Regions from separate parts of the Bradyrhizobium sp. ISRA436 genome, predicted to be linked through region 1. Evidence: riboswitches for the same ligand, from Rfam matches in the RefSeq annotation. Region 1 holds a riboswitch; the other holds the start of a gene.
What was found. A riboswitch is a leader RNA that binds a small molecule or an ion and turns the genes downstream of it on or off. The one in region 1 is predicted to bind cobalamin.
Positions count from the first base shown of each region.

Region 2: another riboswitch for cobalamin. It lies ahead of MTX23_RS35510 (TonB-dependent receptor); the one in region 1 lies ahead of MTX23_RS03855 (TonB-dependent siderophore receptor).

Region 1 is NZ_CP094519.1:817,791-825,829, forward strand. Features, by position in the region: gene cbiB (adenosylcobinamide-phosphate synthase CbiB) at 1-657, opposite strand, end outside; gene cobU (bifunctional adenosylcobinamide kinase/adenosylcobinamide-phosphate guanylyltransferase) at 785-1,288, shown strand; gene bluB (5,6-dimethylbenzimidazole synthase) at 1,416-2,048, shown strand; gene MTX23_RS03840 (hypothetical protein) at 2,123-2,413, shown strand; gene MTX23_RS03845 (CbtB-domain containing protein) at 2,416-2,601, shown strand; gene MTX23_RS03850 (CbtA family protein) at 2,612-3,361, shown strand; cobalamin riboswitch at 3,439-3,637, shown strand; gene MTX23_RS03855 (TonB-dependent siderophore receptor) at 3,744-6,011, shown strand; gene MTX23_RS03860 (PepSY domain-containing protein) at 6,014-7,495, shown strand; partial or broken gene MTX23_RS03865 (IS5 family transposase) at 7,735-8,039, shown strand, end outside.
Region 2 is NZ_CP094520.1:130,823-138,861, reverse strand. Features, by position in the region: gene MTX23_RS35525 (hypothetical protein) at 1-496, opposite strand, end outside; tRNA gene MTX23_RS35520 (tRNA-Ile) at 855-930, opposite strand; gene MTX23_RS35515 (PepSY domain-containing protein) at 1,296-2,768, opposite strand; gene MTX23_RS35510 (TonB-dependent receptor) at 2,771-4,888, opposite strand; cobalamin riboswitch at 5,162-5,362, opposite strand; gene MTX23_RS35505 (hypothetical protein) at 5,934-6,188, shown strand; gene exbB (tonB-system energizer ExbB) at 6,476-7,291, shown strand; gene exbD (TonB system transport protein ExbD) at 7,296-7,721, shown strand; gene MTX23_RS35490 (energy transducer TonB) at 7,718-8,039, shown strand, end outside.

The DNA of each region.
Region 1 (8,039 bases):
CATCAGGCCGGTGAGGCGCGCCGGGATGAGATTGGCGAGATCGTCGATGCGGGCCGCGGCCCAGCCAAAAGCCTCGTGCCGCGCGGTGCGGTGGCCGATCATGGAATCGAGCGTGTTGATCGCCTTGTAGCCGACAATGCCGGGCAGCCCGAACAGCGCGCCCCAAAACATCGGCGCGACGATGCCGTCGGACGCATTCTCGGCCAGGCTCTCGATCGTCGCGCGCGCAATGCCGGCATCATCAAGCGTTGCGGGATCGCGTCCGACGATGCGCGAAACCGCCGCACGCGCACCGGCAACATCGCCGGATTCGAGCGGACTTGCGACCGCAGCGACATGGTCGTGAAGCGAGCGCAAGGCAACCAGCGGCCATGCCAGAATTCCGACCAGGACAATGCGGGTCCAGCCAGTGGGGAGCACGATCTCAATCGCCCAAGCGAGTCCCGCTGCCGCCGCGATCACCAGAGTTGCGGCCGCGATACCTGCCGCGCGACGCAGCGCGGGCGGAGCAGATGTCCGGTTCCAGCCGGTGTCGACGGCGCTGATCAGCCGGCCAAGCCAGGTCACGGGATGGCCGACGCGCGCGAACAGCCACGCCGGCCAGCCGATCAGAGCATCCACAACCATGGCCACCGCCATCGCTCCCGCAAAGCTCACGCACCATCTCCCGCCTCGACCTCTCCTGATGCGCAAGACCCCGCGTGAGCGCAAGCCCTGCGCGACCGATTTCGGCTTTGTCTTTCACCGCGTTTGGTGATTAGTGCTGGCCCGACAGGAGATCATGATGGCCGTCATTCTGATAACGGGCGGAGCTCGATCGGGAAAAAGCCGGCGCGCCGAGCTCCGCGCGCGCTCGTTTTCCGGGCAGCCCGTTTATATTGCCACGGCAGAAGCCCTCGATGCGGAGATGGTTGAGCGCATCGCGAGCCACCGCGCGCGGCGAGGCAACGACTGGATCGAACGGGAGGTGCCGCTCGACCTCGTCGAGGCACTGGTCGAGACCGACGGTGGCGCCGCTAGGCTTATCGATTGCCTCACGCTGTGGCTCTCAAACCTCCTTCATGCGGAGCGCGACTGGTCACGGGAGATTGATCGCCTTGCTGCCGCGCTGCCGCGCCAGCACAGCCCTGTCGTCATGGTGACCAACGAGGTCGGCCTCGGCATCGTGCCCGACAATGCGCTCGCGCGGGCCTTTCGCGATGCTGCCGGCCTCATGAATCAGACCATTGCCGGCGTGGCAGACGAGGTGGAATTTGTCGTGGCAGGCTTGCCGATGAAGCTCAAATGAGGCATCGCATCGCGCCTCGCAAAAGCCCGGCGTGCCCGATCGGTGATATGCTTGGTGCGTTCGCGCGGCTTGGCAGGATCACAATCCCGCTGCTGGCTGCTCTCCTCAAGACCGGACGACGATCCTGATGATCTCATTCGACGATACGTTTCGCCGGCAACTGCACGAATTGTTCGTGTGGCGCCGCGACGTGCGACGTTTTCGACGAGATCCGCTGCCGGCCGGCACCCTGGAGCGGCTGATCGAGACGGCCTGCCTGTCGCCGTCGGTCGGGCTGAGCCAGCCGTGGCGGTTCGTCATCGTCGAGGACAAGCCGAGGCGCAGCGCGGTGATCGAGGACTTCAGGGCTTGCAATGCAGATGCCCTGCAATCCTATTCGGGTGAGCGCGCAGCAAAGTATGCGGCGCTCAAGCTGTCGGGCCTGGAGGAGGCGCCGGGCCATCTGGCCGTATTTGCGGAAAAGACGAGCAGCATTGGTTCGGGCCTCGGACGCGCGACGATGCCCGAAACCACCGAATATTCGGTCGTCGCTGCCATCTGCTCGATGTGGCTTGCTGCCCGTGCGGAAGGCATTGGGCTGGGCTGGGTGTCGATCCTCAATCCAGCGCGCGTTAACGACATTCTCGAGGTGCCGGAGTCCTGGAAGTTCATCGGCTATCTCTGTATCGGTTATCCCGAGGCAGAATGTGACCGGCCGGAGCTCGAACAGGCGAAGTGGGAATCGCGACGAAGCTCGGGCGAGTTCACTGTTCGACGCTGAGATCCTGCTTCGAGGCCACGACACTGTTCTCGCCAGTGGAGATGCACTAAGATGCCCGACCGAGGAGACCTCCCATGGACGGCGGTGTTTGTTGGCGCGACGACATCGCGTCCCTGGTCTTCCCGATCCGGGAGCATGCCGCAATCTGCGCAGTCCATCGGGGAGCGTTCCGGACACTGCTCCGCACGGATCCGACGCCGGATGCCTGCCTCGGCTATTTCGAACGCTTCGAAAATGCATTCAGAGCGGCGGCGAGTGCCAAGATTGCACGCAAGCGCGTTCCGGCGGGCACCAATTTGCATCTTACTAGTCGCGACATCGCTCGAAAGCTGCTAGAAGGCGGTCACATCGAACGCGGAGAATAGCCATGAGCCAGTCCCAGGTCACGCATTTGCCGGTCGCCGCCGGCCAGCAGGTGGGACGGCTCACCCAATCCCTGATGGCGATGATGCTCGGCTTGTTCATTGTTGGGGTTGTCGGGTTCTCGCATATCGACGTGATCCACAACGCCGCGCACGACGTGCGCCATTCGAACGCGTTCCCCTGCCACTGATTGGGGTGGCATGAGTACCTTTCGCGCGATTGTGTTTTCGTCGGTCATTGCCGGTTTCATCGTTGGTCTGATCGTCACGGTCGCGCAGCAGTTCGGTACGGTGCCGCTGATATTAAGAGCCGAAGTCTTCGAGACGGCGGCGGAGCACCAGCATGAGGCCGCTGCAGGGGCGCAGCAGGCGGCCGCTGGCCACGATCACGCGGATCACGATCACGGCGCAGCGGCATGGGAGCCGCGGGACGGATTGGAGCGCAACGCCTACACGGCTGCCGCGAACATCCTGACCGCGATCGGCTTTTCGCTTCTGCTCGGCGGCTTTTTTGCGGTCCGCAGCGGCGCGACCGGCGAGCCGACCTCATGGCACCAGGGGTTGATGTGGGGGCTGGCAGGTTTTGCCGTGTTTACGATTGCCCCAGGGCTTGGGTTGCCACCCGAATTGCCGGGTGTGCCCGCGGCTCCGCTGCTCTCGCGTCAGATTTGGTGGGTGACGTCGGCGCTGGCGACTGCCGCGGGCCTCGGGCTGATCGTCTTTCGGCGGTCCATCGCGGCCGCAATCGCGGGCGTGATCCTGATCATGTTACCCCACTTGATCGGCGCGCCCGAGCTGGAGCACGTCGAGACGAACGTTCCAGCCTCGCTGTCCCATCAGTTTGTGGTCGCGGTCACACTAACGAGCCTGCTCTTTTGGTCCATGTTGGGGAGTCTGACGAGCGTCGCGTTTGCTTATTTCGACCGCTCCGGCCATTTGCGTGACTCGTGACTGAAGTGAAGCGCGCGTCATGTCGGCGCGCATGACAATCCAGCAATCACGTTGAATTGACAGTTGGGTTATGAGCTCTTATTCGCTTCGCTGACGGTTCTCCTTCGGGAGATCAAAAGGGAATGCGGTGCGGGCGTCAGCCCAAGGCCGCAGCTGTCCCCGCAACTGTAAACGGCGAGCCTTTCGTCAATGTGCCACTGGGCCAAGCTGCCCGGGAAGGCGTCGACAGGCGATAACCCGTGAGCCAGGAGACCTGCCGTCAGTCGTGGTCACACGCGAGCACATCGGGCGGGGGCGTCCTGGTGGGGGGTTGGCGCATTGCCTTTCGGGTATGCGGTGTCCGCGTTCGCGGTGACGTGCCACGTTAACCGCGAGTCTTTTCATGTCCGGATCTTCCTCCATCGCGCTTGGATGGCGCCTTGGCCTCGTTTGCTCATTGTCATCGCTGCTGTTGCCGGCTGAAGGCTGGGCGCAGACCGCTCCGTCAACCAGGCTGGATCCGATCGAGGTCTCGCCTCCCGCCGCCGCAAAGCCGAAGCGTTTTGTGCGAAACAGCACCGTCGCCGCGCGGTCGCGGCCGAGGCCGGCAACAAATCCGGGAGCGCACGGGACATCGGAATCAGCCGCGTCGTCCGCATGGGCATCACCGACGCTCAATGCCACCAAGCCGGAGGGAACTGGCAGCCGCCTCAATCTCACGCCGCTGCAGACGCCAGCCAGTGTCGAGGTCATCTCGTCGGAGACCGTCGCCGAACGCGGTCAGCATAATGTGATCGATGCCGTCACTCAGAACGCGGCCGGCTTCATCGCAACGCCCGCTCCCGGCAATGGCGGCCTGTCGTTCAGCACCCGCGGCTTCGCCGGCAGCAATTCGGTGATGACGTTGTATGACGGCACGCGCTTCTATATCGGCTCCGGAACCCTGACGTTCCCATACGACACCTGGTCGACGCAACGCATCGAGGTGCTGCGCGGTCCGGCCTCGGTGCTGTACGGCGAAGGCGCGATCGGCGGCGTCATCAACGTGATCCCGAAAAAGCCGCTCGCGACGCCCTACAACGAAGCCGAGGTCTCGCTCGACAGCAACATGACGCGGCGGCTTGCGGTCGACAGCACCGGTCCGATCAATCCCAATGTATCGTACCGCGTCAATGCCACCGGCAACATGTCGGACGGCTGGGTCGATCGCGACAAGACCTCGAATGCGGTGGTCTCCGCCGCTGTGCGGGTGCAGGCGTCCGACAATCTCGTCTTCACGCTCTCCGAGGACTATGGCGACCGCAGCCCGTCGCGCTATTTCGGCACGCCGCTGATCAACGGCACAATCCGGGATGCGCTGCGCTTCAAGAACTACAACGCCTCGGACAGCACCATCCGCTATCAGGACAGCTGGACCCAGTTCAAGACCGAATGGGACGTCGCCGACGGCGTAAAGGCCAACAATACGCTCTATTATCTGACCAGCGAGCGGCACTGGCGCGACATCGAAAACTACACCTGGAACCCGAAGACGCAGCTGATCGATCGCTCCAGCTATATCGAAATCTTCCACGACCAGAAGCAGCTCGGCAACCGGATGGACACGACCTTCAGCGGGCACATCGTCGGCCTCGCGAACCAGTTCGTTGCCGGGTTCGACGTCAACCGGATCGACTTCACCCACACCAACAACTCGCCCTATGGCGGTGCGTCGTCGGTGAATCCTTATGTCTTCGATCCCGGATCGTTCTTCGCGACAACGACGGCGACCGCGCCGGGCTTCAACGCGATCGTCAATCAATACGCGCTGTTCGCCGAGGACCGGCTCTCGCTGACCAATCAGTTGTCACTCGTCACTGGCGTCCGGTATGATCGTCCCGAAGTCGATCGCACCGATGACAAGGTGCCATCGAACAGCTTCGACGTTTCGCTGTCGGGCACCAGCTGGCGCGCCGGCCTCGTGTATGAGCCGATCAAGAACCTCGCGTTCTATGGTCAATATGCGGTCGGCGTCGATCCCGTCACCAATCTCATCTCGCTGCCGACCACGCAAAAGACCTTCCAGCTCGCCACCGGCAAGCAGACCGAGATCGGGGTCAAGCAGTCGTTTTGGGGCGGCCGCGGCGAATGGACGTTGGCTGCCTATGAAATCGTCAAGACCGGCCTGACGATTCCCGATCCAAGCAATCCCACCGGCCTGGCGCTGCAGATCGGCCAGCAATCATCCCGCGGGATCGAGGGATCGATCGGGCTCGCGCTGAACGACGGCTGGCGCCTCGACACCAACCTAGCGCTGCTGCGCGCCAGATACGACAACAACAGCCAGGTGGTCGGCGGGAGGATCGTGAGCTATGACGGCAATCTTCCGGTCAACGTGCCGCAGCAGGTCTCCAACATCTGGCTCACCTGGGACTTCGCGCCCAACTGGTCGGTCTATGGCGGCGTGCAATTCGTTGGTCAGATGTACTCCGATCTTGCCAACACCCAGTTGCGGCCGGGCTACAACGTGGTCAACGGTGGTATCAGGTGGAAGCCCGATGACCGCACCACAGTCGCGTTTCGTGTCTACAATCTGTTCGACAAGGTTTACGCGGTGACCTCGAACGGTACAGGGCAGTGGCTCCTGGGCATGCCGCGCACCGCGGAACTGTCCGTCAACTTGAAGTTCTGAGCATGCGCAGCGCGTTGATCCGGCGCGGACGGCGATGGCTCTATGTCATCCATCGCTGGATCGGCATCGCGACATGCCTGCTGTTCGCGATGTGGTTCATCTCCGGCCTTGTGATGATGTACGTGGCCTTTCCGCGCCTCACCGACCGGGAGCGCCTCGCCGCGCTTCCCGTCATTGCCTGGAACAAGGTGCAGATCGCACCGGATCGCGCCATGGCGATCGCAGGTATGGAGCATTATCCGCGCGACCTGCGCCTCTCGATGATGTCTGACATGCCGATCTATCGGGTGACCGGGTGGGGGCAGCACCCGATCACCATTTCAGCAACCGATGGCAGCGTCATTGACCGGATCACGGCGGACCAGGCCCTTGCGATTGCCGGCCATCACCCTCATGCGGCGCAGCCGCATTTGCTCGACACCGTGACGCGCGATCAATGGTCCGTCACGGTGCGGTTCGATCCCTTGCGGCCGTTCTATCTGATCGCGCTCGGCGATCGTGACGGCACCGAGCTTTACGTCTCGTCCCGCACCGGCGAGATCGCGCTCGACACGACGCGGCAGGAGCGCGTCTGGAACTGGCCCGGCGCGATCCCGCACTGGATCTATCCGACTGTCCTGCGCAAGGACGGTCCGCTGTGGCGGCAGGTCGTGCTGTGGATCTCAGGCATATGCCTCGTCGTGGCGGTCACCGGCTTCTGGATCGGCATTCTCCGGCTGCGGCTGACGCGCCGTTACGCGCGCCGCGCCGTCTCGCCGTATCGCGGCTGGATGGCCTCGCACCACATCGCCGGCCTGATCGGCGGCATCTTTGTGTTCACCTGGATGTTCAGCGGCTGGCTGTCGCTCAATCCCGGAGAGGCATTCTCCCGCCGCGGCATCACCAGGGATATCGCCGCCAGATATAGCGGGCACGACGCGCTTGACATCGCCACCAGCTTCCAATCGACAACCTCGACGGCGGCCGTGGAGGCGAAATTTGTCTGGGTCGGTGGGCGGCCGTTGATGGTGCTCGAGGATAACAACGGCCGTCGGAGTCTTGCGGAGCCGACGACGGCCGCGCCGACAACATTATCGCACGATCAGATCATCGAAGCCGCGCGCCGCGCAATCTCCGACGCGACGATGGCGTTCTCGCGTCGGATCGATGTATCAGACGCCTACTGGTACACGCTCCACCATGAGCGCGAGTTTCCCGTCTTGCGGATCGGCTTCGCCGATCCCGTCCACACCTGGCTGCACATCTCTCCCGCCACCGCCGAGATCCTCGATCGCAGCGATGATGGACGCCGCACCTATCGCTGGCTCTTCAACGCGCTGCACAGCCTCGATTTTCCGCTGCTGCTGCGCTGCGCCCCATCGCGCGACATCGTGGTCTGGCTGCTCTCGCTGATCGGCACGATCGTGTCGATCAGCGGCATTGTGATCGGCTGCCGACGGCTGCGACGGCGTCTGGCGCCCGCAGGCGATCGAGACCGGCCGTAAGGCATGCAGCGCGACGCCTAAAGCGCGATGAGATTGCGTTGAATCGTCATCGCGCTTTACCTTCTCGTTTAAGCATGGTCTTTTCGGAAAACCACTTCACACTTTTCCGGATCATGCTCTAGGCAGTGTGGACTCTAAGGATTCCCTTTTGAGAGCAAATCAGATTCAAGGCTGCTTTTGGGGAGGCAGTCTTGGGTGTGATGGATCGTTTGGTATTGAGCGACGCGGCCTGGGAGCGCATGGCGCCGCTGATCATCGGCCGGCCCGACCAGAAGGGCTCGACCGGGCGAGACAACCGGATGTTCGTGGAAGGTGTGCTTTGGATCGTGCGCACGGGCTCTCCCTGGCGTGATCTTCCGGAGGTGTTCGGGGACTGGAACAGTGTGTTCCGGCGCTTCAGCCGATGGAGCGCCAAGGGTGTTTGGTGGCGGATCTTCGAGGCGATGTCCGATGATCCGGACTTCGAATACCTGATCGTCGATTCCACCATCGTCCGGGCGCATCAGCACGCCGCCGGCGCGAAAAAAGGGGGCCTGAAGATCAG
Region 2 (8,039 bases), on a different replicon from region 1:
CGCGCGCATCAATGTAGTGAAAGTCATCGACCGAACTTGCCGATAAAAAGACGCGCCCTGTTTCATGGGTGTACCAAAGTCCATGTACAAGGCCGTTCCGCTGCGAGTTAAGCTTTGAGAATTGCAAGATGATCTCTTCATACAGGTCGGTCTTGCGAATGTTGATCTTAGATCTCTGCAAACACGCAAGCATCAACGATTGTCGCGCCTTGTTGCTAACGACCGAATGGAAGATTTGCCGAGCCGGCGCACTTCTGCTTCCCAACAGGTCTTGCAGAACCTGAATCATCTGGTCTTCTACATGCACCCATGTCGCGATCGTGTGCCCAAATAGTAGGGCGAATTCGTCATTCTTGATTCCGGCTTCGTATCTTCCAGGGACGGCGTCTTCACCGGTCGGCTTAACAAACCGCTTTGGAACCTTCTTCTGGGTTTGCGACCCCTTCGTCGCATCCGCCTTTGCCACGCGTCCGCGTTCGATCCGTCTTGTAGACATTCCATCTCCTGGTGCTTCAGTTAGGCGCCGTTCGTAAGTCGCTGCCTTGTCTAACACGATGCCTTACCTCGGAGGAGGGTGCCGCATTTCTGCTGCTGCGAGTAAATCCACGGGCGCGGAAACTCCTGAGCAGTCAACATTTCGGTCGCTGCTGAGCGACTGTTGAAGAAAACAGACCCGCTCAATTTTTTCGCGCTCCAAAATCGGCTAAAAAAACCGGGGCGAAACTCGTCAATTATGTCAGTGGGATCTGAAATCGAGTCGTTCTCAAAGTGTTCGCATAAGAAGCGGTGGTGACCAGCAGTTGTTGTTGGTGGTGTGGTGGGGCTGGTGGGGTGGTGGGTGGTGGGTGGTGATGTGGTGGGCCCGCCTGGATTCGAACCAGGAACCAGACCGTTATGAACGGCCGGCTCTAACCGTTGAGCTACAGGCCCCGCCACGGGCGACCGCTGAAAGGCGGCCGGCAACAGTGCGGAGATCGTTTACAAGGTGGCCGGCATTCCGGCAATGCCACATCGTTTCGAGCGAACTAGGGACCGGGCTTGCTTCAGGAACACGAAGACAAAAACGCTAATCCACCGTCCTCCGCAAACTCCACGACCTTGCGCCCGCGACCATCTTGCCGAACTCGGCGGGCGCCTTGGGCTTCGGGAGGCGGCGGGTCTCGGCGAGCCGGGCCACCAGTTGATCCGCGTATCAAAGAAGTGCTCAAGCGCCCACGACTTCTCGTGAAGGAGAACGGCCGATTGAGTTACGTCTTGACGCATTTCCTCTGAACAGAACAAGCCCACGAACCAGGTCAGTTTCTCGCGTCGCTCCAGCGGGAGCGCCAGCGCAGTCGCCGCCAAGCGATGACAACGCCGCTCGTCGAGACGACCGTCCCGATCAGCGACAACAGCACAGTCACGATATCCCAGGCCGGGCGATAGCGCAGCAAAAGTGGAAAATCGAAGCTATGCAGGGCATTGAACAGCCAGCGGTACGTACGCCGGCTTTTGTCGATGCGGGCAAGAATGTCGCCATTACGTGGGTCAATGTAGAACCAGCTCTCGGCCGCGTCGTCAAAGCCCACACGTAACACTGGCAGCACACGCTCGCTGTGGTGCGGATACCAATAGGCATCGAACTGTTCGAGGCGCAGACGCGCGGTCATCTGAGCGTTTGGCAACAAACGGCTGGTGGCGGCGAAAATCTCCTCATCGGAAAGCGTCATCGCAGCGCCGCTCGCCGGATCGGCCGTGGTCTCGCGGCCATCGCGATCGGTGAGGACCATGAGCGGGCGACCGCCGAGCCAGACGAAGCGTGCTTCAACCGCCCCCGGCAGCATCGATGAAAATGTCGCGGCGATCTGCGGGAGGTCGTGCGCGGCATAGCGGACGGCCATGTCTTGGGTCGGGCCTCGGGCCGAAACATACTCGCCCGGATTGAGCGATAACCAACCGCTGAACATCCAGGTCAGGACGAACAGGCCACCGATCAGCCCGGCGATGTGATGCCAGGCCATCCAGCCGCGATAGGGGGTGACGGTGCCCCGGGCATAGCGAGGGCGCAACCGCACCCGCAGGACACCGATCCAGAAACCGGTCACCGCGACGATCAGGCAAGTGCCGGAGATCCATAGCACCACCTGCCGCCAGGTTGCACCGTCCCGTCGGAGAACCGTGGGATAGATCCAGTGCGGAATCGCGCCGAGCCAGTTCCAAAACCGCTCTCGTCGTGTTGTATCGAGCGCCAATTCTCCGGTTCGCGCCGAGAGATAGAGCTCGGTTCCGGCGGCGTCCCCGAGCGACACCAGAAGAAGCGGTCGCAGGGGATCGTAGCGCGCGGTGACGCTCCACTGATCGCGAAGGATTGTGCCGATCATCTGCGGATGCGTCGCATTCGGATGATGGCTGGCGATCGCCAAGGCCTCTGCCGGCGCGATAGTCTCGATCTGGCGACCGTCTGCGGCCGAAATGGTTTTACGCGTCCCGTTCCAATCGAGGAGGCAATACACCGGCCTATCATCCAGCATGACGAGACGGAGATCACGCGGATAATGCGCGATACCGGCGATCGCCATGGCCCGATCGGGCGCCACGCGCACGTGGTCCCAGGCGATCTCGGGCAGTGCCCCCCAGCGCTCGCGATCGGTGAACTGCGGGAACGCCACGTACATCATGACGATTCCCGAGACGAACCACATCGCGAACAACAGGCAGGTCGCAATGCCGATCCAGCGATGGGTAACGTAGAGCCATCGCCGTCCCCGGCGGATCAACGCCCGGTGCATGATCAGAACTTCACATTGAGGGACAATTCCGCCGTGCGCGGCATCCCCAACAACCATTGCCCGGCATAAGGCGCCGAGGTCGCATAGACAGTGTCGAACAGGTTATAGAGTCGGAAGGCGACGGTGGTCCGCGCATCCGGCTTCCAGCGTACCCCGCCATTGACGACTGCATAGCCGGGACGCCGGAGGGTATTGGCGTCGTCCGAAAAGGTCGGGCCGACGATCTGAACGCCGCCATAGATGGACCAGTCGGGGGCGAAGTCCCAGGTGACCCAGACGTTCGATACCTGCTCCGGCACGTTCTTGGGAATATTGCCGGCGTAGCTGACGATCTTGCCGCTCACCATCTGGCTGAAATTGTCGTATCTTGCCTGCAGCAGCGCGAGATTGGCGTCGACCCGCCAGCCGTCATTCAGGGCAAGACCGATCGAGGCCTCGACCCCGCGCGACGAATGCTGGCCGACCTGCAATGCGAGACCGGCAGGATTGCTGGAGTTGGGGACCAGAAGATTGTTCTTGACGATCTGATAGCCGGCCAGCGCCCACTCGCCGCGACCGCCCCAGAACGATTGCTTGACCCCGGCTTCGATTTGTTTGCCGGTGGCGAGCTGGAAAGTCTTCTGACTGGCGGCCAACGAAATCAGGTTTGTGACGGGATCGACGGCCGTCGCATATTGCCCGTAAAACGCCAGGTTTGGGATCGGCGTGTACACCGCGCCCGTGCGCCAGCTTGTGCCAGACAGCGAGGTGTCGAAACTGTTCGCAGGTGTTTTGTAGTCGGTGCGGTCGACCTCTGGCCGGTCAAACCGCACACCGCTCACGAGGGACAGTTTGTCGGTTAGCGACAGTCGGTCTTCGGCGAACAGCGCGTATTGATTGGCAATAGCATTGTAACCAGGAGTGGTCGGCGTCGTCGTGGCAGAAAAATAGCCGAGGTCGACGGCATCGACGCTGACCGAGGATGTTCCGCCGTAGGGCGAATTGTTGGTGTGAGTGAAGGCGATCCTGTTTATATCGAAACCAGCGACGAACTCGTTGGCAAGGCCGAGCACACGGCCGCGAAACGTCGCGTCCATCCGGTTGCCGGCCTGCTCCTGGTCATGGAAGATGTTGATATAGTTGGTACGCGTGATGAGTTGGGTCGAGGGATTCCACGCATAGCTCTCGACGTTACGCCAGTGCCGATGGCTGGTCAGGTAGTAAAGCGTGTCATGGACCGTAACGCCGTCCGCGACGTTCCATTCGGTCTTGAACTGGGTCCAGTTGTCCTCATAGTGAATCGCGCTGTCGAGGACGTTGTAATTCTTGAACCGCAGCGCATCGTTGATGCTGCCATTGATCAGCGGCGTTCCGAAATAGCGCGACGGACTTCGATTGCCGTAGTCCTCGGACAGAGTGAATGCGAGATTGTCGGCGGCCTGCACCCGGACCGCTGCGGAGATCGCCAGATTGGATGTCTTGTCACGATCGACCCAGCCGTCTGACATGTTGCCAGTCGCCGCGAGGCGATAGGATACGTTGGGATTGATCGCGCCGCCGCTGTCCACTGCAACGCGTCGCGTCATGTTGCTGTCGAGCGAGGCTTCGGCATCGTTGTAGGTCGTTGCGATCGGCTTCTTCGGGATCACATTGATGATGCCGCCGATGGCACCTTCGCCATAGAGCACCGAGGCTGGCCCGCGCATCACCTCGATGCGCTCCGCCGACCAGGTATCAAACGGAAACGTCACGGTTCCGGCGCCGACATATAGGCGCGTGCCATCGTACAGCGTCATCACCGAATTGCTGCCGGCGAAACCGCGGGTACTGAAGGATAGACCGCCGTTGCCGGGGGCGGGGCTCGCGGTAAAGCCCGCTGCGTTCTGGGCCACCGCATCGGTGACGTTATGCTGGCCGCGATCCTCGATGGTCTGGGACGTAATCGTCTCAACGCTGGCAGGTGTCTGCAGCGGCGTGAGGTTCAGGCGGCTCCCGCTGGTGTTCTGGTGATCTAGCTTCAGCGTCGAAGGCGAGCCGTCCGAGGCTGCGGCCGTCGGTGCTGCGCGAGGCGTTGCCGCGGGCCTTGACTGCGATCGTGAGGCCGTGGCTGAACGCTTGCCATCGGGATGGGCGGGCCTCACCGCAGGTTTTTGGGGCGGACTGACCGTAACCGGCGGCAGGGTTTGAACCGACTGGGCTTGTTGTGCCTTGGCAGGGCAAATCCCGAGCGGCAGAGCTGGAAGAAGGAAGCTGTGAGCGAGCAGGCCGGCGCGCAGCCGCCTTGGCATAATGGGAAACACGAGTAGACCTCGGCATGACGTAGTGGCACGTCACAGCGAACAAGGTCTTACCTGGACGTAGTCGGACCTACGCAAGGTGAAAGCAATGTCTGTACTCCCCGACCGACATTTTCGCGTGTGACCACGGCTGACGGCAGGTCTCCTGGCTCGCGGGTCCTAACCTTGCGTCGCCTTCCCAGGACCGAGTGTCCCAGTGGCCTATGACGAAAGATTCGCCGCTTACAGTTGCGGGGGCAGCTGCGGCATGAGGGGAAAATCCCCGCACCGCATTCCCTTTTGATCCCCGTGAGGGGAACCGTCGGTCGTCACTTAGAGGTTCGCGAGGTGCGGAGTCAATCCCCTCTCTGACAGGCCTGTAGTTGATTGCACAGACCCACCGAGCGGAATAGTTGGTACGAATCGGACAAACATCAGCCAGGCGCGGGTAACGGATGAAAACTCCGCGGGTAAATACGCGACAAGAACGTTCCTTCGAAGTTTTTCACCATCAAACTGCAAATCTATTTGCGTCGAATTCTCGCCCCGCGCCGAGGATTTCCTGCATCCTGTTTCATCCGGACGATCACGGGTCGTGATCTTGCAGCATGCTGTTGATGAGGACGTACAGGAGCACAGCCGCGTCGAGTGCCGTGTCCATCGACGCCCCATAGCAAGAGAAGCTTCGTAAGACGAGTGAGGACAGTACCCGTCCTTATCAATATCGCACGAGATTCTCGCGTGCGCACAACTCTTTCGCGCATCGGTCATACTCGCGCTAACCATTAGCTGATTTAAGATTGTCGCAATCGACTGCTCTGTGCAGCCCACGTCCATCCTTTACAGCGAATTAAGCTGAACTGGATTTGATACCGCCCGGGCTGGAAGCCTGGGTCTCGGGGGATGTGTGATGGGTGCTGCCAAGAAGCAAGCCGTGGAATCAAATACGAGGATGTTCGAGGACGTGCCGGTCCTGCGGCGCAAATGGCAGGCTGCGCTCAAGCCCGGCGAAAATCTTCCCCGCTATGAAGACGTGCTGCTGGGCGGCCTCGGGCGCCTCGCCGATCACATGGTGCTGCTGAAGAGCGACAACGACGCTTTCGCCGTCTCACGTACCGGCCGCTATGCACAGAAATGGATCGGCGACGACCGTTGGGACATTTGACATCAGCCTTCGGAGGGCAGGCTTGTATGCCGCCAATTGCGGAATACGTTTTTCGACGAGTCGAAGGCCCCGTGTCGTGCCTCCCCGCAACCAAGTTTGCACATCACCGGTCCTGTTAAAATGGCCCGCATCGCGCCAAGCGCCGCAATCCTCGTTGTGATCTTAGCATTTGCAGCAAGATGTAGCGTATGCTACATGCCGGAGCATAAGCGTAATCGCAATAGGGGAAGGCCGATTCGATGCAGTTGTGTACAAGCCCGCGCCGTGGCGCTCGTTCCACTGTGCCGATGAGGGTGCCTCGGACCGGTGCCGTTGGCCTGTCGGTCTTCTTGCATTGTTTGGCCGGGTTCGCGGGACCTGCCTTCGCACAAGGTTCGTCCGAAGGCGCGGCAATCGCAAGCGCCATCCTGCCTCGTGACCTCAGTCCCTGGGGTATGTTCGTGCAGGCCGACCTTATCGTGAAGGCCGTCATGGTCGGACTTGCGTTTGCCACTCTTGTGACCTGCACGGTCTGGCTGTCCAAGACGATTGAGCTGTTCAATGCACGCCGAAACGTGAGACGCGCGCTGCGTGAGCTCGCGGCGGCCAGGAGCGTCGAAGAGGCGGTGCGGACAGTGCCCGCGGGGCCGGTGGCGCGCCTGCTCGATGGCGCCGTCGCAGAGTTGAAGCTCAGCACCGATCGTATGGATAGGGATGGGATCAAGGCCCGCATCCTGTCGCGACTGCAGCAGATCGAGGCCGCCGCCGGCCGGCGCATCGCGTTCGGCACGGGCGTGCTGGCGACCATCGGTGCGACCGGGCCCTTCGTCGGCCTGTTTGGCACGGTCTGGGGCATCATGAACAGCTTCATAGGCATCTCGAAATCGCAGACCACCAATCTCGCGGTGGTGGCGCCCGGAATCGCCGAGGCGTTGCTAGCGACCGCGCTCGGGCTCGTCGCGGCGATTCCGGCGGTGGTGATCTACAATCTTTTCGCCCGCCAGACCGCTGCCTACCGGGCGCTGCTCGGTGACGGGGTTGCGGAGATCGCGCGGCTCGCAGGCCGCGATCTCGATAGTGGCACGATTATCGTGCCACGACCGCACCTCGCGGCCGCGGAGTGATCCGGTGGCGGTCAATCTCAGCCAGTCCGGCACCGAGCTCGCCGAGGTCAATGACATCAACGTGACGCCGTTCATCGACGTCATTCTCGTGTTGCTCATCATCTTCATGGTGGCGGCGCCGCTTACCACCGTCGATGTCGCCGTGGACCTGCCGGCCTCGAACGCGCAGCCGCATCCGCGTCCGGACAAGCCGGTGTATCTCACGGTGAGGCCCGATCTCTCGCTGTCGGTCGGCGAGGCGACGGTGAGCCGCGCCGTGCTCACCGCGGCACTCGATGCCGCAACCCAGGGCCAGAAGGACAGCCGGATCTTCCTGCGCGCCGACAAGACGGTTCCCTACGGCGAGGTCATGCAAGTCATGAATGGACTGCGGACGGCCGGCTACCTGAAAGTGGCGCTGGTCGGCGTGGAGCAGTCGGCCGCGCCGTGACGGATCTTGCGGAAGACGTCTCGGATCTGAGGCGCTGGACATTCTCCGGCCTTGTCGTGATCACGCTGTACGGCGGTCTCGCGGCATCCCTAGTGGCATGGCGCGAGCCCGAGTATCTTGAGCCGGCCGAACCCTCCGGCGCGGTCGTGGTGGATCTTGCACCAGTGTCGGCCGCGCCCTTGACGACGCCCACGGACGTTGCGCCCGGTCCCGAGCAGACGCTTGCCGAGGCCCGGCCAGAGGCGAAGCCCGACACGCCGGTGCCGGACGACACGCCGGAGCTACCGCCGGCCCAGAATCCCGACGCCGCCGTCGATG